3 regions of the Agrobacterium sp. GW821-FHT14E08 genome follow, and region 2 is predicted to be linked to each of the others. Evidence: riboswitches for the same ligand, from Rfam matches in the RefSeq annotation. Region 2 holds a riboswitch; each other region holds the start of a gene.

Region 1 (7,878 bases), on a different contig from region 2:
CTTCAAATCCATCGGCTGGAAACATGGCCAATGGCTGGATACGGTGCTGATGCAGCGCGCACTGGGCGAGGGCGATACCACGCCCCGCTTCTGAGAATTCAGGGCTTGGTGGAACCGGGAATTTCAACCTTCAGCGTATCGCCGGCAAGCTCGCTGCCCAGTTCCACGGCCTTGGTCTTCTTGTCGTAGACGCAGATATGGCTGACAGTCGCCTCTGCTCCCCCGTTCTGACCGGTTGACTTGGCCTTGCCGGTGATGATGGCGAGGCCGTAATTCTCGCTGCCGATCGGATCGACCACGGCCTTGGCGTCTTCAATCATGTCTTTGCCCGCGCCAAGGCACGCCGTCTGCACATCCGCCACGAATTCCTTCCACGCATCATCCGAAGATGCGGCGGCGGGCAGCGCCAGCGATGAGAAGGCGGCAACAAGGAGAAGCTTTGGGGCGATGGAGCGGATCAATGGGCGGGTCATGGAATTTCCTTCCTGCAATTTCGGCAAAAGCGAACCGATAGGGTGGAAAACGGTACGCCAGGGTTGTGAAACAAATGTGGTGGCGGCTTCACGGAGAGGAATTTTCTCTTTTGTCGGAACATTTTGATATTTCGCAGGTTGCCCAAACGGAGCTTCGCTCCTATGGTCCGCTCACACGGTTTCTAGGAGCGGTAACCCGCTGCAAAAAGGAGTAAAAACCATGGCCTTCGAACTTCCCGAACTCCCCTACGACTACGACGCGCTTGCACCCTACATGTCGCGCGAGACGCTCGAGTTCCATCACGACAAGCACCACAAGGCATATGTCGACAACGGCAACAAGCTGGCTGCTGAAGCCGGTCTTTCCGACCTGTCGCTCGAAGAAGTCGTGAAGAAGTCCTTTGGCACCAATGCCGGCCTCTTCAACAACGCTGCCCAGCACTACAACCACGTTCATTTCTGGAAGTGGATGAAGAAGGGCGGCGGCGGCAACAAGCTGCCGGGCAAGCTGGAGCAGGCATTCGCCTCCGATCTCGGCGGTTACGACAAGTTCAAGGCCGATTTCATCGCTGCCGGCACCACGCAGTTCGGCTCCGGCTGGGCATGGGTTTCCGTCAAGAACGGCAAGCTTGAAATCTCCAAGACCGCAAACGGCGAAAACCCGCTGGTTCACGGTGCAGAGCCGATCCTCGGCGTCGACGTATGGGAACACTCCTACTACATCGATTACCGCAACCTGCGTCCGAAGTACCTCGAAGCCTTCGTCGACAGCCTCATCAACTGGGACTACGTCCTGGAGCGTTACGAAGCTGCTGCCAAGTAAGGCTTGCGGAACGGAATTTTTGGAACACCCGGCTTTCACGCCGGGTGTTTTGTTTTCAGGGCCTGATACCTCCGGCCGGCCGCATCCGGTATCTGCCCGGCTTGTCACACGCCTGTCATCAGCCGGGTTTATCGCGGCGCATCATGACTGAAAAAACCACACCTCTCTTCTCCTTCGGCATCGTCGCCGACCCCCAATATGCCGATGCCGATCCCCGCCCGGAAATGGGCCGGTATTATGCCGAGAGCCCGAAGAAGCTCGCGCAGGCCATCGACACCTTCAACCGCGAGGACCTGGCCTTCGTGGTGACGCTGGGCGACATCATCGACCGCGGATTTGAAAATTTCGACGCGATTCTCAGCGTCTACGATGGGCTTCGTCACCCTTCGGTCATGCTTCCGGGCAATCACGATTTTGCCGTCGCCGCCGAGCATCTGACGGCCATCCATGCCCGCCTCGGCATGTCTGCCCCCTGGCATGATTTCGCCATCGGCGCGATACGCTTCGTGGTTCTTGACGGCAACGAGGTAAGCCTCTTCGCCCCGCCTTCCGGCGATCCGCGCCGCGCGCTTGCCGAAGAGCGGCTGAAGCGCCTGCGGGAAGCGGGTGCGATCAATGCCCAGGACTGGAATGCGTCGCTCAGCGACGAACAATTCGAATGGTTGCGGGCCGTTCTGCAAAAGGCCGATGCGGCGGGCGAAAAAGTCGTCGTTCTCTGCCACTATCCGCTCTATCCGGAAAACGCCCATAATATGTGGGACGCACCGCGCATCCTCGATCTTCTGGGCGCACACCCTTCGGTCATCGCATGGTTCAGCGGCCATAATCACAATGGCAATTACGGCGTGCTGGGCAACACCCACTTCGTCAACTTCAAGGGCATGGTGGATACACCCGACCAGAACACCTTCGCCATTGCCGATGTCTTTGTCGACCGCATCGTCATTCGCGGCTTCGGGCGTGAAGAGGATAGGGTGCTGGAACATCTGCGGCAGAACGCTGCCGTAATTTGAAGCCAGCACACCTCTCTCGACCCTCATTCCTGCGACGAGCACAGGAAGGGCGGAGAGGGGTTCGCCGGCACGGAACGAAGGTTGCAAGACGTACTAAATCAGTTGCTTTTACGCGCCGGGTTAGTTCGTCGTGCGTTCTGACGTTATGTTGCCCGGCTGGTTGCTCTGCCAGCCGCTCATCCACAATTGCCGCAGCTTTTCGCCTTCCATCTTGAAAAAGCTGCCCGTGGTTTCGCAGGTGATTACCCGGTCCGAGCGGAAGTTGCGGATCGCCTGCCGCAATTCGCACCAGGCGACGATATTGGTCGTTTCCGAATAATAGATCACGGCGATGGGGCGGATTTGCCGCCGGGTCTCTGCGCCGGTTTCATCGCAATAGGTGAGATCCAGCCTTTCCTCGTCGCGCACCGCCCGCCTGACAGTCGAAAGATCAATGCCGGCGGGTGCGGGGGCGATGCTGCCCCAGGCGTGCAGGGCATTGGCGGAGAGCATCTTCGACAGGGGCTCGGGCAGGGATGCCGCGATCTTGTCGCTGACCTTTTTCGCCGCCTGCCGCAATTCGGCATCCCCCGTGCGGGCGACCATGGCAAGCGCAAGCACGATTGCCTCGGTCTCTTCGATGGAAAACATCAGCGGCGGCAGGTTGAAGCCGGGACGCAGGATGTAACCGACGCCGCGTTCCCCTTCGATCGGCACACGCATGGTCTGAAGGGCGGCTATATCGCGATAGACCGAGCGCACCGTCACCTCCAGCGCCTCGGCAATCGTCTGCGCGGTGACAGGCCTGCGCGCCACCCGCAGGATCTGGATGATCTCGAACAGTCTCGACGCCTTGCGCATTGCCGTTTTTCCGGTTGCTCACCACGCAACTGACACAACGCTGTCAGTTGGCTTTTCCTATAAACAGAAAAACACATTGAGAAACATATGCTTTCCCGAATGTGCCGCAAACTGTTTTGGGAGATACTGACATGAGTTACGCTGAAAATCTCTGGCTTTTCTTTCTGGTCCTGTTCGGCATCATCATCCTGCCGGGCATGGACATGCTGTTCGTGCTGGCAAGCGCTTTGACGGGAGGCAAAAGAACCGGCCTTTCCGCCGCAAGCGGCATGAGCGCCGGCGGCATCGTGCATTCGCTTTACGGCGCCCTGGGCGTCGGCATGCTGGCCGCCTGGATGCCCTCGCTGTTCCTGCCGCTGCTGGTCTTCGGTGCGGCCTATATGATCTGGATCGGCATAGGCCTGATGCGCAGCGCGATCGTCGTGAACGGCGATGAGGCGCAGGCGAGCGCTTCGGTCAGAAAAGCCTTCTGGCGGGCGGTGCTGACCTGCCTTTCCAATCCCAAGGCCTATCTGTTCATGATGGCGATCTATCCGCAATTCCTCAAACCGGCCTATGGCCCGATCTGGATGCAGGGACTGGTGATGGGCGCGATGGTGGCGGTGACCCAGTTCACGGTCTACGGCGCGCTGGCGCTGACGGCGGATAAAAGCCGGGCATGGCTGGTTTCTTCACCGGGTGCGACAATCTTCATCGGCCGCGCCGCCGGTTTCATGCTGATTGCCGCAGCCCTGCTGACGCTTTGGGAGGCCCTGTCCTAGACTTCTGTTTTCACGATAGAATTCACCGCAATGTGACTTCTTTTCGCCATCCGGAAAGGGCATCCTCGCGCCGTTCCATCTAGCGTCCGGTATCCCAGCCGGAATCAAGGAGAGAGTCTATGAAATTGAAAACCATCGCGGCGGCCATGCTTTTCGGCTGTCTTTGCGCCGGAGCGGTCTATGCTGCCGGCGAAGTCGAAAAACGTGAAGGCATGATGAAGCAGATCGGCGGCTCCATGGGCGCGCTCGCCGCCATCTCCAAGGGTCAGAAGCCTTACGACGCTGACGTCGTGAAAGCCGCCGTGACGGCCATCAGCACCAATGCCAAGGCTTTCCCCGACCAGTTCCCGCCCGGCAGCGAGGCCGGCAGTGCGGCGGCACCCGCCATCTGGGAAAATTTCGAGGACTTCAAGGCAAAGGCCGCCAAGCTGGGCGCGGATGCGGACACGGTTCTTGCCAATCTCCCCACCGATGAGGCAGGCGTCACCACCGCCATGAAGACGCTCGGCGCCGATTGCGGCACCTGCCATCAGACCTATCGTCTGAAGAAATAATCCTTTCAAAACGCCGCTTTCCGGCGGCGTTTTTCAGGCCTGGAAAGACACCTGACCCAGTCAGGTGAGAGTGGGGAGAGGGGCATGTCTTCCATTTGGACGAAGCTTGCGGGCGGGATCGCGATTGCGGCCGTTGCGGGTTATGGTATTTTCGCCTGGGTGACGGCGCCTGAGCGACAGGCGCCCAGCCATTGGGTGAGCCTTGGCGAGCCGGATCTGGCCAATGGCGAAACGCTGTTCTGGGCGGGCGGCTGCGCCAGTTGCCATGCCGCACCCGATGCCAAGGGCGATGCGCTTTTGATGCTTTCGGGCGGGCAGGCGCTGAAAAGCCCCTTCGGCACCTTCCATGTGCCCAATATTTCCTCCGATCCGCAACATGGTATCGGCAGCTGGACGCTGGCCGAATTCGGCGATGCCATGACGCGCGGTGTCGGCAAGAACGGGGAACATCTCTACCCGTCCTTTCCCTATGCCTCCTATGCCCGCATGACGCAGAAGGACATCAACGACCTCTACGGTTATCTGAAAGTCCTGCCCGCCAGCCAGAACGACGCGCCGGATCACGACCTGCCGTTCCCCTTCAATATGCGCATGGCGCTGGGCGGCTGGAAATTCCTTTATTTCGACCCCTCGGCGCGGCCCCGCGTCGAGCTTGCCAACGCCAATGCCGAATTGCTGCGCGGCCAATATCTGGTGGAAGGGCCTGGCCATTGCGGCGAGTGCCACACACCGCGCAATGCGCTCGGCGGATTCCAGACGGATAAATGGCTGGCCGGCGGTCCCAATCCGGAAGGCGAGGGCCGTATTCCCGACATCACCCCCGGTTCGCAAAGCATGGGCGCCTGGGCGGCGGCCGATATTGCCAGCTATCTGGAAACCGGCTTCACCCCGGAATTCGACAGCGTCGGCGGTTCCATGGTCAAGGTGCAGCAGAATATGGCGCATCTGACGGCCGATGACCGCGATGCCATCGCCGCCTATCTGAAGGCGATCCCGTCGCGTTAGAGCCTGATACCTCTCCTCCGTCATCCCCGGGCCTGACCGGAGGATGACGGAGGAGAGGTAGGTAAGCGCCATTGACTCCCGACCCCGCCCATCGGATAACAATCCTGTGATGGTTCCTTCCGGGCATTCCGGAAGGTGAAAAGGGAACACGATAGGGAGAAATCCTCATTCGTGGCTGCCCCCGCAACTGTGAGCGGAGAGCCTGAAACGAAATGCCACTGGCAAGCCATCTCGCCGGGAACCCAGGGTTTCCAGAGAGGGTGATGCCGGGAAGGCGTTTCAGGTTTTGACCCGTAAGCCAGGAGACCTGCCATCACGGAAATATCCATGCCGGCGGGGTGTCCGGAAGAGCGGAATGTCAGGGTGGTGGGATCAACTTCTCCCTGTGTCAGTCTCGTATCCCCGTGGTGAAGTGTATCGTATGCGGCTCGACGGCCTTTGCTGTTCGGCCGCGTCCAGAGGCGCGGGGTCGCGCCGCAAGAGGGGTCACCATGTCCATCAACCAGAATACGGCCAATTCAGCCGTTTCCGCAAAAACAACCAGCTTTGCGCAATCGCTGACGGCGATCATGCTTGGCCTGTTTGTTGTCGGTTTTGTCGGCTTTTCCCATGTGGAAGCCGTTCACAATGCCGCGCATGACACGCGCCATGCCAATGCCTTCCCCTGCCATTGAGGGGAAACCGCATGTCGTCTTTTCGCAATATCGTCTTTACCGCCGTTCTCGTCGGCATTCTCGGCGGTTTCGCCGTTTCGGCCATGCAGGCTTTCGGCACGACGCCGCTCATCCTTCAGGCGGAAACCTATGAAAGCGCCGGCGAAGCACCCCACAGCCATGATGCGGCGGCGCCCGGTGCTGCCGTTCCTGCCCATGAGCATAACGATGAAGCCTGGGCTCCGGCCGACGGCTTCGAGCGCACCGCCTATACCGTCGCCGCCAATGTTCTCACCGCCATCGGTTATGCGCTGGTGCTGACCGGCCTCATTTCGCTGCGTGGCACGAATGGCGGCTGGCGTGAAGGCCTTCTCTGGGGTGTTGCCGGTTTTGCCGCCGTCATGCTGGCCCCGATGATCGGCCTGCCGCCGGAACTGCCGGGCAGCCCGGCTGCCGCGCTCGAGGCACGGCAGATCTGGTGGCTTGCGACGGTTGCCGCAACCGCGGGCGGCATTGCGTTGATCGCCTTCCGCCGCGAACCCTGGGCCATCATATTGGCGCTGGTGCTGATCGTCGCACCGCATGTGGTGGGCGCACCCTTGCCTCCGGAAGGCGAACATGCGCTGGCACCGCTGCCGCTCGAGCGTCAGTTCATCGTCGCCGCCACCGTGACCAGCTTCGTTTTCTGGGCTCTGCTTGGAACATTGAGCGCGTTTTTCCTGAAGCGCTTCCAGCAGGCGTAAATCCATGCAGGACGCAGCGGAATGGAGTGAGGAACTCGATGCGCTGCGTTTTGCCGTTCCCGGTCACGGCGCTTTCTGCGCCGTGCACCGTCTTGCCTTCAAGGCGGTTCTCGGACCGAGCCCCGGACACGAGGCGGCTCTCACCTTTTTCCATGACCACGAGGCCGCCTTCGTCGGGGCAGCCCTTTCCAAGATAAAACGTGCAAATTTGCCCGCCGGCCGCAGCCTGCATCTGAACAGCCGCGATATTCGCCGGGCGATTGCCGGGGAGGGTGAGGAGCCGGCGGCGCGCGTGTGCCGGGTGCTGGATCGGCGATAATCCTCGCTATTCTCACCTCCGTCATCCCGGCCTTGAGCCGGGATCCAGCCAGCCCAAGTCTTTGGGCTGAAAAGACTCTTTTCGCCGCGCGGACGCGCGTCGGCTGGATTCCGGCTCAAGGCCGGAATTACGGGGAGTAGAGGGAGTGCAAACAACCGAGACGGCTGCGCCTCAGCGATGCTCTGCCGCAAAAACCTGAAGTTCCGCCTCGGCTTCCGGACCAAAGAGGCCGAGGTGTTTCAGGATTTCCACAGCGAAACTGACCGGCGCGCTGCCGGCGGCGGTGACGATGCCGCCATCGCTGACCGCTTTCGGCTGGTCGCGATAAAGGTTTTCACCGCTATAGGCCGGATAGGCCTTGTGGGATGCCAGCGAATTGCCGGTATGGGCGACATCGTTCAGAACGCCCGTGCCGCCGAGCGCGCTCGCCGCCGCGCAGATGCCGGCCACCAGCCGGTCCCTGTCGCGAAACCGGTGCACCAGCCCGCCAAGATCGACAGCCGTGCCCTTTTCCCAGCTGAGACCACCGGGAACGATGAGAGCATCGATATTCTCAGGATCGAGCGCGTCATAGGACGTGTCAGGCGTCACATTCAGCCCGCCCATGGAGGTTACCGGCCGGCCATCGGGCGTGGCGTAAACGATCTCGACGCCGAGATAGCTGCGTGCTGCGGCAGCAAGCAGCGCCGGTTCC
Region 2 (7,878 bases):
CATCTGGTCGCGAACCGCAATGCTCTGCACGAGAAACTGGCTGAGACCCGGAAGATTGAAGAGAATTTCCATGGTTGCGGTCGAACCGATCACCCAGCCAGCCTCCGAGCGAACCGCTGAAAGCAGCGCATAAAAAGCACCGCGATGCGCGTGACGCCAGAGAGCCTGCCGGCGCGAAAGCCCCTTGGCGAGAGCGGTGCGGAAATAGGGCTGCCGCATGGTTTCCATCATGTCTCGCCGATAGACGCGCGCAAAGACGGCGGTTGAATGCGAGGCTATCAGCATGACGGGCAGCACGATCGCGGTGGCGTCGGTCGCGAAAGGACGTATCCATCGCAGCTGGACACCGAGAACCCAGAGCAGAACCAGCCCGAGCCAGAAACCTGGAACGGCCTGAACGAAGACTGAAAATGCGCGGCTTGCGCGGTCGGTAACTCCACCTGGCCGTGCCGCTGCGAAAAATCCGATCGGCACTGCGACGGCGATGGCGAGGAGCATGCCCGCAAGGCCGAGCATGAGCGAAACCGGAAGACGCTCGCTAAACTCCGCGAAAACGGGTTCACCGGTGCGGAAGGACCGCCCCCAGTCACCGGTGACGAAATCCGCAAGCCATTGCAGATAACGCAGAAGAAGGGGCCGATCGAGGCCCCATTCTTCCCTCAGCGCGGCGACGGTTTCACTCGTTGCCGTCAGGTTCCATACCCTGATGGCGATTTGCACGGGATCGGCGGGCATAAGGGCAATAAGCGTGAAGGATGCAAGCGAAAGCGCAAGCATTGCCAAAGCCGAACGCATGCCGAACCGGAACAATTGCATCAGAACTACCTGGTCTCGCCGATATCGGCGCGAAGGACATAATAGTCCGAACCCCAGGGTTCATAATTCTGAAGCCGCTTCGAAAGGCCCACATACCAGACCGGCGAGACCAGAAAGGAAGCCGGAACGTCAGTGAACAATTTTGCCTGGGCATCAAGGGCAATCGCGGCCCGTTCGCCGGCCCCACCCGCCGTAGCGAAGCGGTCGAGGATCGCATCGAATTCCGCAGAGGAATATTTCGAATAGTTGAGCGAAGCACCGCTGCGCAGCATCGAATTGAGGAAAAAGGCCGGATCGCCGTTGGGCGCGGTGTGCTGCGCCCAGAGCGCGATATCGAATTCGCCCGCGGCCGCCACATCCTGAATGTTTTCCACGACCTTGGTGTCAAGCGCGATACCGACCCTGGCAAGCTGCGCCTTCACGACAGGCAGCATGGTAACAAGGTCCGGGCGCTGCGGATAGGTGATGGCGAGAAGCCGCAACGGCAAGCCGTCCTTTGTGCGGTTCCCTGCCCCGTCCTTGACCCATCCGGCGTCATCAAGAAGCGCTTCGGCCTTCTTGATGTCGGTCGGCCGCGGCTGCTTTCCAGCGAAGGGGAAATAGGCGGCATAAGCGCCGGTGGCCGGCTCACCGCCATTGATCGCGGCAGCCAGCTCCTTGCGATCGAAAGTCAGGTCCAGCGCCTCCCGCACTTTGATGTCGGTGGTAATCGGCCGCTTCGTATTGAGGAAGGCGAGATATTGATAACCGACCGGGAAGGACTTGATCGTCAGGGCCGGATTGGTTTCCAGCCGTTTCACGACTTCCGAGGGCAGTCCGAAGGCGAGGTCCAATTCGCCAGCCTCCAGCGCAAGTGTCATGCTTTGCGCGTCACCGAACCTGCGGAAATCGACCGGGGAGCGGGAAGCCGCATCGGCGAAATTGGCATTCGGCGCGAGTTTCAGCGATGTATCTGCCTTGAAATCCGCAATCTGATACGGCCCGGTGAAGAGAGCGCTTCCATCGGCGGCCGGCGTATAGGCGACGAGCGGCCACTCCGCAAATAGCGCCTGCAGGAAGGACACCGGTTTCTCCGTCGTGATATCGAGCGTCAGTGCATCGACTGCCTTGAAGCCAAGCTTTCCACCTGTCGCAAGCGCCGCCTTGTTGGTTGCGAAAGTATGCTCAAATCCGGCCGCAAGGGCTGCTGCCGTTACGGCAGAACCATCGGAGAAGGTCCGGTCCGGTTTCAGCGTCACTGTCCAGGTCAAATCGCCGGTACGTTCCGCTTTCTCGGCAAGGTCCGGCACAAGCCGGCCCTCTTTGTCGACGGTAAAGAGGTTCTGGCCCACTCCATGACTGACAAGAGCCCAGCCATTGGAGCCCTTTGCGGGATCAAGGCCACTTGTGATGTAGGTGGCGCCGACGCGCAAGGGTTCGGTGGCAAGCGCATCGGCCGCCACGCCTGTGATGAAAGCCGCGAGCCCGGCTGCTGCCAGACGCGAAAAGCTCTTTATCGGCATTTTGTTTCCTCTCATGCTATTCGGAAAGATTGCGCAGCCGCTGTTTGCGGCCGGTCGGGTGATAGGCGAAGTCCTCGACGATACGACCACCAAGCAGGTGTTCGGCAACGATACGATCGACGGCCTCTTCGGTGACGCCGCCATAATAGGTACCCTCAGGAAAGACCTGCATGACCGGCGCAAGGTTACAGGGGCCGAGACAGGTCGATTTGGCCGTCATGGTGCCGTCGCCCGTGACCCTGAGTTTCAGCCGTTCCTGCTGGTTGCGCAGATGCCCCCAGATGGCGTCCGCACCGGCTGAATTGCACGGGGCACCCTGACAGACGAGCACACGGCGCTTTTGCGCAGGCACCAGCGACCCCTCGCCTGCCGGGCGCACCGACGGTGAAAGATCGAGTTCCTTCGCCGTTTCGGCAAGGTCTTCGATAAGAAGCGTCATCAGGCTGCTTGCGGTCGGGCTCGCAGTTATCGACAGCGAGGGCCAGGGGCGTGGGTCCGCTGCCCGCCATCGTTTCAGGGTCTTGGTCAGCCAGTTTTGAAAGCTCGGCTCCAATGGCAACATGAGCGGCACGAGAAGGAGATTGCCGAAACCCTCATCGATGAGCGCGCCGAGCGCTTCGCGCAAGGACGGCGTGCCCTGCTCGGTGAATGCGATGCGAACGGTTCTCGCGCCGCACAGCTGCCCCGCCAGCGCCGCAAGACGCTGCATGTCCTGATGCGGCGCCGCCGCGAAAGCCGATTTGGCGACAAGCAGCACGGCGTCGGGCTGAGAGGGCTCTCGATAGGTTGGTTGGATCTCGGTTGTCACAATGCCTCATTCACGAGGCGGCGACGAAAATGACGGGCCTCCGGCATCAATGCCGGAAACAGCCATCATTCCCATGGCACCCCCCGACCACGGAATTACAATATGTCAGGCAGGTCTCCTGGCTTGCGGGTCAAAGCCACCTCACCCGTCTTCCCGGCATTTCTGCCAGTGACATCGTGGGCGATTGGCTCACCGCTTACAGTTGCGGGACAGCTCCGGGTCTTCACCGGATTCCCTCTTAGCTTCCACCGGGTGACGGAAGAACCATGACGGAGCGAACCTACACTGCCGCAGGCCGCTGTCAACCGCCTGCGCCGCAAGTGAACACGCTACGCAAGTCTCCTTCGTCCAATCGATTGTTACGTTATAAAGTTACATAAACGCAGTTTTATTTGCTGGTCAACCCCATGTTTTACGATGTGGTACCGAATTGGCTCACCCACAGCCGTCACTGCGCGGAAACCAAAAATAAAACGGAAGATATAATCAATAAAATATATAATTATATCAATACTTAAAACAAAAAACATAAAGTAATTTATAATTCACCGGAGGCCTCGCGGCGTCGCAATTCAAGCTCTTCACTGTAGCGCCTGAGCGTGTGGCTCTCCGTCAGCAGGCCAACCGGGCGGTTTTCTATCTTGTCGTTGACGACAACCAGCGCTTCGCTTTCCGTGGCATCGAAAGCGGCTGCCGCCTGCCGCGCATTCATCGTCGGCAGCAGCACGTCATTCTTGTAGTGCAGATAGGTTTCGAGGCTGATCTTGCTCGGGTCGCGATCCATCGGGTCGGCGTAGATTTCCGGCACGAGGACGATGCCGGCATAGCGCCCGTCATCATGCGTCATGATCACACGCTGCGTCGAACCCAGTGGAAACTTCTCCTTGAAGGCCGGAAGCCCCATGCTGACATTGGCCTTGCGAATATCGGCGCGCATCATCTTGCCCACGGTCAGGTCGCGGATCCAGCCAATGTCATGGGCGCTGCGAATGCTTTCGCCTCTGAGGTGAAAGCGCCAGGTGGCGAAGGAGTAACCGAAGGTCGTGCGCACCACGAGCGAGGTGGTGATGACGGCGGCAAGCACCAGAGCCGTGATCTGGAAGTCTCCGGTCAGTTCCAGCGCCAGAAACGTCATCGTCAGCGGACCGCCGATGATGGCGGCGGCAAAGGCGCTCATGCCGATCACGGCATAGACGATGGGCGCTGTCGCCCCATAACCGATATAGGGGGCGCAGAGCGCGAAAATCTTGCCGAGCAGCGATCCCATGAACAACGAGGCGAAGAACAGGCCACCGCGGAAATTCGAACCGATGGAAACGGCGCTGGCCGCCGCTTTCAGCAGAAACAGCCCCGCCAGCCCGTAGATCGTCAGTTCGGCATCGATGTTGAGATGCAGCGCCCCATGTCCGCTCGAAAGCACCTGCGGTGATATCAACGCAAGGGCGCCCACAGCCACGCCGCCAATGGCTGGACGAAGCCAGCCTGGAATAGCACTTTTGCGCGCAGTCTCCTCGATGAAGGACACTGTTTGCATGAGCGCGATGCCAATCGCCGCGCATACGACGCCAAGAAAGATGGCGGGTACGTAGTCGGCGGGCGTCACGCGGCTGGCATCGACGATATCGATTGAGAGGCCATGGCCGCCTATAACCCCTATGACGGTCGTCGCCACCAGCGCCGAGACGATGAGCGGGGCAAGCGTCACGACCGTATAGGTGCCGATGATGAGTTCGATGGCGTAGAATGCCCCGGTCAAAGGTGCGTTGAAGGCCGCCGCTATCGCCCCCGCTGCACCGCAGCCGACGAGGATTCGCATGTCCCCTCGCCGCAGCTTCAGCTTGATGCCGATCTTGGAGGCGACACCGCTGGCAATCTGCGTATAACCGGCCTCAAGCCCCACGGACGCGCCGAAACCGTTGGACACAATGTTCTGCACGCAGACGATGATGCTGTCCGTGAGCGACAGGCGGCCGCCATGCAGCGCATTCGCCTCGATCGGGTCGACCATGGGTTTCTTGCGGGTCTTTGACAGAATGAAAATGATGAGGCCGAGCACGATGCCGCCGATGATTGGCCCCACAAGCACGATCCACCCGGACAGATCGCTGCTGCTCAGCCGCTCGACACCGAAGACCAGCACATGCAGCGCGGTGCTCAGGGCGCCGATCAGCGCCACCAGTAACCCCGCTGCGATGCCGATGAGAACGGAAAGAGCCACCAGCCCCAGTTCGCCGCGCCGGAACATCGCCCGCAGGCGGCTGGCGCGCAGATTGTCGAAAAAGCTCGCCATACTGGGTGCACGGAAAGGCCGGGTCGACATGCTGTTCCTTTTCAGGCGGTACTAGGGCGCTTCAATCTCGATCTCGACTTCGAAACGCATCTGATCGTAAGCCGGTTCAACATGATCAGGCGTTTCACGCATCACCGTGTCATAATCGAGCGGAATATGCATATGGGTCAAGATCGCCCTTTTGGGGGCAAATCTTTCGATCCAGCCGAGCGCCTGTTCCAGCGAAAGATGGCTGGGATGATAGCGGTGCTGCAGCGCGTCGATGACGAGAATATCGAGACCGGCGAGTTTTGGCAGGGTCTCAGTCGGAAAATCGCTGACATCGGTGCAATAGGCGATATCGCCGATGCGGAAGCCGAGCGAATGCACGTCGCCATGCTGCTGCATATGCACGTTGAAAGGTATCGGCCCACCTGCCCCCTCGACGATCAAGGGCGCATCGATATCGGCGATGATCCGCGGTTCGACGATGGGCGGATAGCTGCTGCCCGGCGGTGTTTCCAGGCAATAGGCGAACCCGTCCCAGATGCGCGCCATGGTGACGGGATCGGCATAGATCGGAATGCGGTTTTGCTGAATGGCGAAATAGATGCGCAGATCGTCGATGCCGTGCAGATGGTCGGCATGGGCATGGGTATAAAGCACCGCATCGACCGCCTCTACCTTCGCGGCGATCATCTGTTCGCGAAAATCCGGGCCGGTATCGATGACGACCGTCGTTTTGCCGCCATCGGGTCCGATCTGCTCCACCATGAAGGCCGTGCGCGTGCGCCGATTCCTGGGGTTTTCAGGGTCGCAGGCGCCCCAGTCGCCGTTGATGCGCGGCACGCCGGGCGACGACGCGCATCCGAGAACCGTGAAGCGGCGACGGTATATTGCCACGCCTACACCCTTGTCATCTTCGAAAAGCAGCGAAAGGCATTCTCGGTGGTGATGTCAGCCATCCGCTCGAAGGAAATGCCATGCACCTCGGCCAGAACCTCCGCCGTGTTGACGACATAGGACGGCTCGTTGCGCTTTCCCCGCCAGCGCTTCGGCGCAAGATAGGGCGCGTCCGTTTCCACCAGCAGCCGGTCCAGCGGCACGGTGGCGGCAATATCGCGGATGTCCTGCGATTTAGGGAAAGTCAGAATGCCGGAAAAGGACACATAACCGCCAAGCTCGACACCGGTCTTCGCCAGCTCCGGGCCGGCGGAAAAGCAGTGCAGGATGAACGGGAAGGCACCGTTGTCGCTTTCCTCGCGCAAAATCGCGGCCATATCGTCATCGGCGCTGCGGCTGTGAATGACGAGCGGCAGCATCGTCCGTCTTGCCGCCTCGATATGGCGAAGGAGACCGGTCTTCTGGTCCTCTGGCTTCTGCGTGTCGTAGAAATAATCCAGACCCGCCTCGCCGATCGCCACGATCTTGTCATGGCTTTCCGCCAGCCGCACCAGATCGTCGGCGGAAATATCCAGCTCCTCGGCGGCGCTGTTGGGATGCGTACCGACCGAGCAGAAGACCGACGGATATTTCTCCGTGATCTTCAAAAGCTCGGGCAGACGGCGTACCCGCGTCGAGATCGTCACCATCTGGCTCACGCCCGAAGCGTGGGCGCGGGCGACGATATCGTCGCGCTCAGCCTCGAAATCGGGAAAATCCAGATGGCAATGGGTATCGATCAGCATGGTCGTCGCCTTCACGCTTCCGGAGCGACGTAACGCGGGAAGACCGGCTTCGGTGCCTCAAGCGGCGTGCCCGGAACCAGACGTCCCGCTCCGCCGAGCGCTGCAAAATCACGTTTATCGGCAGGGGCAGCAACGAGATCGAGCAGCTTCTCGCAGGATTCCGGCATGAAGGGCTGCAAGAGAATGCCAATCTGGCGCACGACTTCCGCCGTAACGTAAAGCACGGTGCCCATGCGCTCGGGATCGGTCTTCTTCAGCGCCCACGGCTCCTGCGACGCGAAATAGCGGTCGGTTTCGGACACCACGGCAATGATGGCCGCAAGCGCACGGTGGATGAGTTGCTTGCCCATCTCCTCGCGGCAAATCTCAAGCAGCCCGTCGGCGGAGGTAAGCATCGCCTTGTCTTCATCGGTGAACTCGCCGGGCGTCGGAATCTGGCCGTCGCAATTCTTGACGATCATCGACAGCGAACGGCTGGCGAGATTGCCGATACCGTTGGCAAGATCGGCATTGATGCGGGTGGCAATGCCCTCTTCGCTATAGCTGCCGTCCTGGCCGAAAGAGACTTCGCGCAGGAAGAAATAGCGGACCTGATCGAGACCGAAATGGTTGACTAGATTGACCGGATCAACGACGTTGCCGAGCGACTTCGACATCTTCTCGCCCTTGTTGAGCAGGAAGCCGTGCGCATAGACGCGCTTGGGCAGCGGCAGCTTCGCGCTCATCAGGAAAGCCGGCCAGTAGACCGCGTGGAAACGGATGATGTCCTTGCCGATGATATGCACATCGGCTGGC
Region 3 (7,878 bases), on a different contig from region 2:
CTGACGGGTTAAGACCACGCGCATTCTCGGACCAGCCATCCCGTCGCGTGGTCGCCATGACCACCTGAAACACCGGCACCCCGAGACGATCGAAGAGTGTCTTGCCACCTTCATCCGTCTGACTGGCAAAGGCCGTGGCGGCAATGATTGCGGCGGGCTCCAGATCAGGTAGCACCGTTTCGAGAAAACGGATCGCTTCCCCATCCTTCAGGCCGCTGACAAAAATCGGCAATGGCGCAAAACCGCGCTGCGATAGTGCGTGAAAAAGCGCGTCCACGGGCGCAGCATCGCCTGCCAGAAGCATGGAGCGGTAAAAGAGAACCGGCAGGATGGCTGCACCGGCGGAGAAACCTGCGCTGGCTTCCCCCTGGTCCACGACACCTTTACCCGGCCGGTAGAAGCCGGCTTTCGGCAGCGGCTGGGCCTCGATATCCGGCCATGCGCCACCGCTTGCAAGCGCCGCAAGACCAGCGGCAAGCCGACCCATATTCTCGCGCCCACCCTCGCGGAAGAAGGAGAGGACAGAGGCCAGAATTTGCCGATCAACGGTTGAGGCCGCCTCGAGTTTTTCGTCCCTCTCGCTGCATTCGCCCGGCAGGAGCAGCAGTTTTATGCCCCGCCGCCGGGCGAGAATGGCAAGCTGTTCAACACCGTAACGCCAGCGCTCCGCGCCACCCAGAATCCGGATAAGAATGACGCTGGCATGTTCCGCCGTCTTTTCGATCCAAAGATCGACCGACATCGGATGGCGAAGCTCGGAGAGGTTCGCGGCGGATAGCGACGGAAGGCCAGGCTCGGCTTGCCGCCACACCTGTTCCAGCCCGGCAAGATCACTCGTTGAAAAAGACATGACCACCACATCCGAACGGGGCTGGTTGAGATCAACCGGCTCGATCAGATCGTCCAGAGACGAGGATGTGGTGGCGAGAATATGCATGGGTCAGGCGGCCAGCATCTGTTCGATCTTTTCGCGGTTGATGCCCTTTTCGCCGATGACGACGAGGCGGCTGCGGCGCTCCTCGCCCGCGGCCCAAGGCCGGTCGTAATAGTGGTTCACGCGGCTGCCGACAGCCTGCACCTGCAGGCGCATCGGCTTTGCGGAAACCTCGATGAAGCCCTTGATGCGCAGGACATTTTCCGCAGCCGCCGTCTCGGCGATACGGGCTGCCAGCGCTTCCGGATCGGTCACGGCCGGCAGATCGATGACGAAGCTGTCGAAATCGTCATGCTCGTGGTCAAGTTCACCATCGTGATGGGTACGGCGATTTTCGATATCCTCTTCCACAGCAAGACCAAGACCGATCAGCACGGCGGGGTCGATGGCGCCATTCGAAGCGACCACGATCTTTGCGGCCTTCGGCAGATGCTCGAGGATATGCGCCTTGGCCTTGTCGAGGCCGGCAACGTCCAGGAGATCGGCCTTGGTCAGCACGATAAGATCGGCGCAGGCGACCTGATCTTCGAATACCTCTTCAACCGGGTCGTCGTGATCCAGCGCCCCGTCATTGGCCCGCTGGGCGGCAAGGGCTTCCATGTCGTGCGCCACCTGCCCTTCGGCAAGGGCGGCACCATCCACGACGGCCACAACGGCGTCCACCGTCACGCGGCTCTTGATCGCCGGCCATTGGAAAGCCTGCACCAGCGGCTTGGGCAGGGCAAGTCCCGAGGTCTCGATGAGAATGTGCTCCACCTTCGGCTGGCGGCTCAGAATCTGTTCGATGGCGGGCTGGAAATCATCCGCCACGGTGCAGCAGATGCAGCCATTGGCCAGTTCGACGATGTTTTCTTCGGGGCAGCTTTCAATGCCGCAGCCTTTGAGGATTTCACCATCAATGCCGATATCGCCAAATTCGTTGACGATGATCGCCAGCCGCTTGCCGTCGAGTTTTTCGAGAAGGCCGCGCAGTAGCGTTGTTTTGCCGGCCCCCAGAAAGCCGGTGACGATGGTGCAGGGAACGCGGTCCAGAAGGGTGCTCATGATCTCTCCTCGGTAAAATCGAATGGGGGAATGCGCGCCACCATGCCGCGCTTCAATGGTTCGGGGCGGCCGCGCCAGGGCATCAGGCCATCGGGAGCGGCAGCCAACAGCCGTGCGCCGGTCAGCAGGTCTTCCGCGTCACCGGGTGTCAGCCCGCCGAATACATAGGACCAGCCATTGGCGCTGCGCAGCACAGCGCTAAGGCCGCGCTTGCAATTGGCAAGGCAATTGACGGAACGAACGATAGTGCCGGATTCTTTCGCCTTCGCGATGACGGCGTCGGCGAGACGCGAACCGGGGCGTGGTTCGGCATTGGGGTCGGCTTCATCGCGACAGCTTCTGCAAACGAAGACGATCACGCCGGACGCCGTTTCGTCTTGCCTATTCTCGCTCGAGCATGAAGATGTCGCTGAAATATCCAAACCGTATCGTTTCCCGCGCCTAGCAAAAATCTCGGGGTGCGGATGTCGAAAACGGCCTACGCGTCGGCGCAAACCGGATGTTCGATCTAACCGACTGACCGGAGCACCCCGCCCGGCAGACGTTTTTCCTGAAACGGCAGGTCTCCTGGCTCGCGGCTCTACACCCAGACACCGCCTTCCCGAACCATATTGAGGGTCCAGTGGCTTTACGGTGCGGGCTTACCGCTTACAGTTGCGGGGGCAGCCACGGAATGACCTTGTCAGGGTGGAACCGTGTTCCCTCTTAGCTTTTCCCGTTGCCGGGAAAAGACCGTCAGTGCCTTACCCTTAGGCTGAACGGGCGTGGGGGTCAATGCCGCGGCCCTGTCCCTCACGCATTGCCGGGTGCGGCAAATTGAGTATAGTCGCCGCTCCGAATGGCAGGGGCATCCGGTCCCGCGCCGCTGGATGAAAAGGAAAACGCGATGACACGCGACATCAGCGACGGCGAAGCCGAACGTCACCGGCAGAAAATGGTCAACCGCAAGACGGTTCAGGATGCTGAAGTGGCCGGGAAGACCATCGAAAAAGGCCTGCTGATGATCAATACAGGCCCGGGCAAAGGCAAATCCACAGCCGCTTTCGGTCTCGCCTTGCGCATGCTCGGCACCGGGCGCAGGGTCGGTGTGGTGCAATTCATCAAGGGTGCATGGTCAACGGGTGAACAGCAGGCCCTGACGCTCTTCGGCGATAAGGTTGTCTGGCGCACCATGGGTGAGGGCTTCACCTGGGACACGCAGGATCTGAAGCGCGATGTCGCGGCAGCCACGAAGGCCTGGGAGGAAGCCAAGGTCCTGATGGCGGACGAGACCATCGGCCTGCTGATCCTCGATGAGCTGAACATCGCGCTCCGTTACGATTACCTGCCGCTGGAAAACGTCGTTGAAACCCTTTCCAGCCGCAGGCCCGATCTGCATGTCATCGTTACCGGCCGCAACGCCAAGCAACCGCTGATCGACGCCGCCGACATGGTGACTGAAATGACCCTCGTCAAACATCATTTCAAGGCGGGCGTGAAAGCACAGGCGGGGATAGAATTCTAACATGGCTGCACGCGTGCTGATGTTTCAGGGAACCGGCTCCGACGTCGGCAAATCGCTGATGGTCGCCGGCCTCGCCCGCGCCTTCGTCAAGCGAGGCCTGTCCGTCATGCCGTTCAAGCCGCAGAACATGTCGAATAATGCCGCCGTCACCGCCGATGGCGGCGAGATCGGCCGCGCACAGGCGCTGCAGGCGCGTGCAGCGGGTGTTCCGCTCTCCGTTCACATGAACCCGGTGCTGCTGAAGCCGCAGAGTGAAACCGGCGCGCAGGTGGTGGTGCAGGGCAAAATCGTCGGCAACGCCAAAGCGGCCGAATATCAGCACATGAAGGCCGGGCTGATGCCGCGTGTGCTGGAAAGCTTCGAGCTCCTGAAAAATCAGGCGGATCTGGTGCTGGTGGAAGGGGCGGGCAGCGCATCCGAAATCAACCTGCGCGCCAACGACATCGCCAATATGGGTTTCGCTCGCGCCGCTGATGCGCCGGTGATCCTGATCGGAGATATCGACCGGGGCGGGGTCATCGCAAGCCTCATCGGCACAAAAACCGTGGTCGAACCAGACGATGCCACAATGATAAAAGGCTTTATCGTCAACCGCTTTCGCGGCGATCCGGCCCTGTTTTCGGACGGCATGCGGATGATTGCGGAAACGACCGGCTGGGCGTCAATCGGGCTTCTGCCCCATTTTTCCGATGCCGCGAAACTGCCGGCAGAGGATGCTCTTGGACTTTCCGGCCCGGCTGGGCGAAAGCCCGATGCAAAGATCCGCATCGCCGTGCCGATCCTGCCGCATATTTCCAATTTCGATGATCTCGATCCGCTGGACATGGAGCCGGAGGTGGAGTTGATCCGCATACGGCCGGGCGACACCATTCCCGCTGATTGCCATCTGGTCCTGCTCTGCGGCTCGAAATCCACCATTGCCGATCTCGCCGTGCTGAAAGCTGCGGGTCTCGATATCGATATCAAGGCCCATGCCAGACGCGGCGGCTATGTTCTTGGGCTGTGCGGTGGATACCAGATGCTTGGAAAAACTATTTCCGACCCTCACGGCATCGAAGGACCGCCAGCGACGGTGGAAGGGCTTGGCCTGCTGGACGTGACGACGGTTCTGACCGGCGACAAGAGGCTTGTTTCCGTGCAGGGCAGAAGCTTCGACGGAATTAACTTATCCGGCTATGAAATGCATGTGGGTGAAACAAAAAGCGCAGCGGGCAGCCAGCCATTTTCGACCATAGATGGCCGTGCCGACGGTATCATATCGCCCGATGGCGGCATCTTCGGCACCTACATACACGGCCTGTTCGCGGATGACCGCCAGCGCGGCGCATGGCTTGAACGGCTTGGCGGACACAGCACGAAACTGAACTACGAAGCGCAGGTGGACGACGTTCTCGACCGTCTGGCAGCGCATATGGAACAGCACCTCGATCTCGACAGACTGCTTTCTATAGCACGATAAGGACTGCCAGCAGCCCGAACAAGCCGATCAGCAGGAGGTCGGCGATCCGCGCCAGCCGCAACGCTTTGCGAATATCGCCAGCGACGAGCGACGCCCTCCCGCCTTCGCCCATGAACCGCGCCTCGATCATCTGCCCGCCATAGGAACGCGGACCCGCAAGGGCGAAGCCGAGGGCACCCGCAAGCGCCGCCTCCGGCCAGCCGGCATTGGGCGAGCGATGATGATGCGCATCTCGCCGTATCGCAGCGATGGCCCCGCTCGGCGATGCGCCCTTCACAAAAAATGCCGCAAAGACAAAAAGACCGCCACTCAACCGGGAAGCCGGCAGGTTGACCAGATCGTCCAGCCGGGCAGAGGCCCAGCCGAATGCTTCATGGCGCGGCGAGCGATGGCCGATCATGCTGTCGGCTGTATTGATCGCCTTGTAACCCGCACCACCCGGCAGCCCCAGCAGACCGAGCCAGAGGGAAGGAGCGACGATACCGTCGGAGAAGTTCTCGGCCAGACTTTCGATCGCCGCCCGGCAAATAGCCGCCTCGTCCAGCGCCTGCGGATCGCGGCCGACGATCATCGAAACGGCTTTGCGGCCTCCCTCCACACCCTCACGTTCCAGCTCGATGGCAACGGCCTCCACATGCTGTTCCAGGCTTTTCTGCGCCGGAAGTGACGCGCCGAGCACCGCAGCAAGCAACAGACCGAAAGGAAGCAAAAGCAGAGCGGATTGCGCAAGCCATGCGGCAACCACTGTCAGCCCCAGAAAAACCGCCAGTGCCATGACGCCTGCGACCTTACGCTGCGAAAATGACGCGCTCTCCCGGTTCCATTTTTTGTCCAGCAGCGCGATAAGCGAACCGATCCAGGTGACGGGGTGGCCGATGCGTTTGAATAGCCAGTCCGGATAGCCGGTCAGGCGTTCGATCACGAGCGACAGGAAAGCGAGAGCAAAGAACATGGGCGAAACAGTACCAGAAAAGGCGCAGGCTGCGATCCGTCACGGTGGCAATCTCGGCAAGGCGCGGCTGATGTTTCCCGAAGCGCCGGAACCGTGGATCGATCTGTCGACCGGGATCAATCCGCACTCCTACCCGCATTCGCCCGTTCCCGCCAGCGCATTCGCCCGCCTGCCGGAGCCTGCCGCCGTCGAAAAATTGAAAGAGATGGCAGCCGCCTCCTTCGGTGCACCTTCAGCCCGGCATGTGATGCTTTCTCCCGGCACCCAGATGCTGATGCCATTGCTGGCTCACATCGCGCTCAAACGCGGCGCTAAAAGCGGAGCCGTGCTTTCCCCCGCCTATGCCGAACACGCCCGAACCGCTCGCATGGCCGGATTGACTGTGACCGAGGTGGAGAACATCGGCGATCTGTCGGCTCACGACTATGCGGTGGTGGTCAATCCCAACAATCCCGATGGCCGCATCACGGATCGCAACGCGTTGCTGTCGTTGGCGGAAGCGATGCGCCGCAAGGGCGGCCTGCTTGTCGTGGATGAAGCCTTTATCGAAACGGGAGGAGCAGAAAGCCTCGCGAGTGCCGCAGGGCACGACGCGCTGGTGGTCCTGCGGTCCTTCGGCAAGTTTTACGGCATGGCGGGTGTTCGGCTGGGTTTCGCGATTGCGCATGCGGATATCGCTGCGGAACTGGAGGCCAGGCTTGGCCCCTGGGCGGTTTCCGGCCCGGCGCTGCATATCGCGACGCAGGCCTTGGCAGACAGGGAATGGCAATTCTCCATGCGTCTCCGGCTCGCTGAAGAAGCGCAGCGTATGAATGGCCTGCTGCAAAAAGCCGGACTAACGATTGCGGGCAGCACGTCCCTTTTTACTCTCATGCGTGACCATCGCGCCGCCGGGTTGTTCGACCATCTTGGCCGGCGCGGCATTCTGGTGCGCATTTTTGATGAAAGGCCGAACGACATGCGTTTCGGCCTTCCCGGCAGCGAAGCGGAATGGCAGCGCCTCGAAGAAGCGCTGTCATCCGTTTGATCATTCTTCGAACGTATAGGTCTCGATAGACTCCGGCTTCATTTCGATGGAGAAGCCCGGCAGCTTCGGCGGCATGTAAGCAGCGTTTCTGATATCGCAGGGTTCGATGAAGTGCTCGTGCAGGTGGTCGACATATTCGATCACGCGGCCTTCCTTGGTGCCCGACACGACCAGATAGTCGATCATCGACAGATGCTGCACATATTCGCAGAGGCCGACGCCGCCGGCATGCGGCCACACCGGCAGGCCGTATTTCGCGGCGATCAGCAGAACCGCCAGCACCTCGTTCAGGCCGCCCATGCGGCAGCTGTCGATCTGCACCACATCGATGGCGCCCTCGGCGATGAACTGCTTGAACATGATGCGGTTCTGGCACATTTCACCGGTCGCCACCTTAACGGACCCGATGGCCGCACGGATCTTGCGATGACCGGCAATATCGTCCGGGCTGGTCGGCTCTTCGATGAAGAATGGCTTGGCGAAGGCGAGCTTCTTGACCCAGTCAATCGCCTGATCCACTTCCCACACCTGGTTGGCATCGATCATCAGATAACGGTCGGGACCGATCACCTCGCGGGCGATGGTGAGACGGCGAATATCGTCTTCCAGATCGCGGCCAACCTTCATCTTTACATGATTGAAGCCGGCATCGATCGCTTCCTGGCAAAGGCGCCGCAGCTTGGCGTCGTCATAACCAAGCCAGCCGGCGGATGTCGTATAGCAGGCGTAGCCCTCGTTCTTCAGCGTCTCGATCCGCTCCTTCTTACCGCTTTCGGCTTTTTTCAGGATCGCCAGAGCATCGTCGCGGGTGAGCACGTCTGTCAGATAACGATAGTCAACGATGTCGGCGATTTCTTCCAGGCTCATATCGGCAACGAGCTGCCAGACCGGCTTGCCCGCCTTCTTGGCCAGCAGATCCCAGACAGCATTGACGACCGCGCCGGTGGCGAGATGCATC

The links. A riboswitch is a leader RNA that binds a small molecule or an ion and turns the genes downstream of it on or off. The one in region 2 is predicted to bind cobalamin.
Region 1: it holds a riboswitch for cobalamin, as region 2 does, so the genes downstream of both, AC1ROR_RS08845 (CbtB domain-containing protein) here and AC1ROR_RS04520 ((2Fe-2S) ferredoxin domain-containing protein) in region 2, are expected to answer to the same signal.
Region 3: it holds a riboswitch for cobalamin, as region 2 does, so the genes downstream of both, AC1ROR_RS18570 (DUF1636 family protein) here and AC1ROR_RS04520 ((2Fe-2S) ferredoxin domain-containing protein) in region 2, are expected to answer to the same signal.

What each region holds. Positions count from the first base shown of each region.
Region 1 is NZ_JBXAPJ010000002.1:14,694-22,571, reverse strand. It holds gene AC1ROR_RS08885 (GNAT family N-acetyltransferase) at 1-94, shown strand, start outside; gene AC1ROR_RS08880 (hypothetical protein) at 99-473, opposite strand; gene AC1ROR_RS08875 (superoxide dismutase) at 694-1,296, shown strand; gene AC1ROR_RS08870 (metallophosphoesterase) at 1,440-2,309, shown strand; gene AC1ROR_RS08865 (helix-turn-helix transcriptional regulator) at 2,430-3,149, opposite strand; gene AC1ROR_RS08860 (LysE family translocator) at 3,281-3,910, shown strand; gene AC1ROR_RS08855 (c-type cytochrome) at 4,030-4,464, shown strand; gene AC1ROR_RS08850 (c-type cytochrome) at 4,549-5,469, shown strand; cobalamin riboswitch at 5,563-5,798, shown strand; gene AC1ROR_RS08845 (CbtB domain-containing protein) at 5,961-6,143, shown strand; gene AC1ROR_RS08840 (CbtA family protein) at 6,155-6,865, shown strand; gene AC1ROR_RS08835 (hypothetical protein) at 6,870-7,184, shown strand; gene AC1ROR_RS08830 (type 1 glutamine amidotransferase family protein) at 7,356-7,878, opposite strand, start outside.
Region 2 is NZ_JBXAPJ010000001.1:918,406-926,283, forward strand. It holds gene AC1ROR_RS04510 (ABC transporter permease) at 1-816, opposite strand, end outside; gene AC1ROR_RS04515 (ABC transporter substrate-binding protein) at 822-2,318, opposite strand; gene AC1ROR_RS04520 ((2Fe-2S) ferredoxin domain-containing protein) at 2,335-3,126, opposite strand; cobalamin riboswitch at 3,218-3,411, opposite strand; gene AC1ROR_RS04525 (chloride channel protein) at 3,665-5,446, opposite strand; gene AC1ROR_RS04530 (MBL fold metallo-hydrolase) at 5,468-6,298, opposite strand; gene AC1ROR_RS04535 (TatD family hydrolase) at 6,301-7,083, opposite strand; gene metG (methionine--tRNA ligase) at 7,095-7,878, opposite strand, start outside.
Region 3 is NZ_JBXAPJ010000005.1:82,988-90,865, reverse strand. It holds gene cobN (cobaltochelatase subunit CobN) at 1-937, opposite strand, end outside; gene cobW (cobalamin biosynthesis protein CobW) at 941-1,978, opposite strand; gene AC1ROR_RS18570 (DUF1636 family protein) at 1,975-2,400, opposite strand; cobalamin riboswitch at 2,519-2,730, opposite strand; gene cobO (cob(I)yrinic acid a,c-diamide adenosyltransferase) at 2,865-3,482, shown strand; gene AC1ROR_RS18560 (cobyric acid synthase) at 3,484-4,941, shown strand; gene cbiB (adenosylcobinamide-phosphate synthase CbiB) at 4,928-5,893, opposite strand; partial or broken gene cobD (threonine-phosphate decarboxylase CobD) at 5,892-6,939, shown strand; gene AC1ROR_RS18545 (L-fuconate dehydratase) at 6,921-7,878, opposite strand, start outside.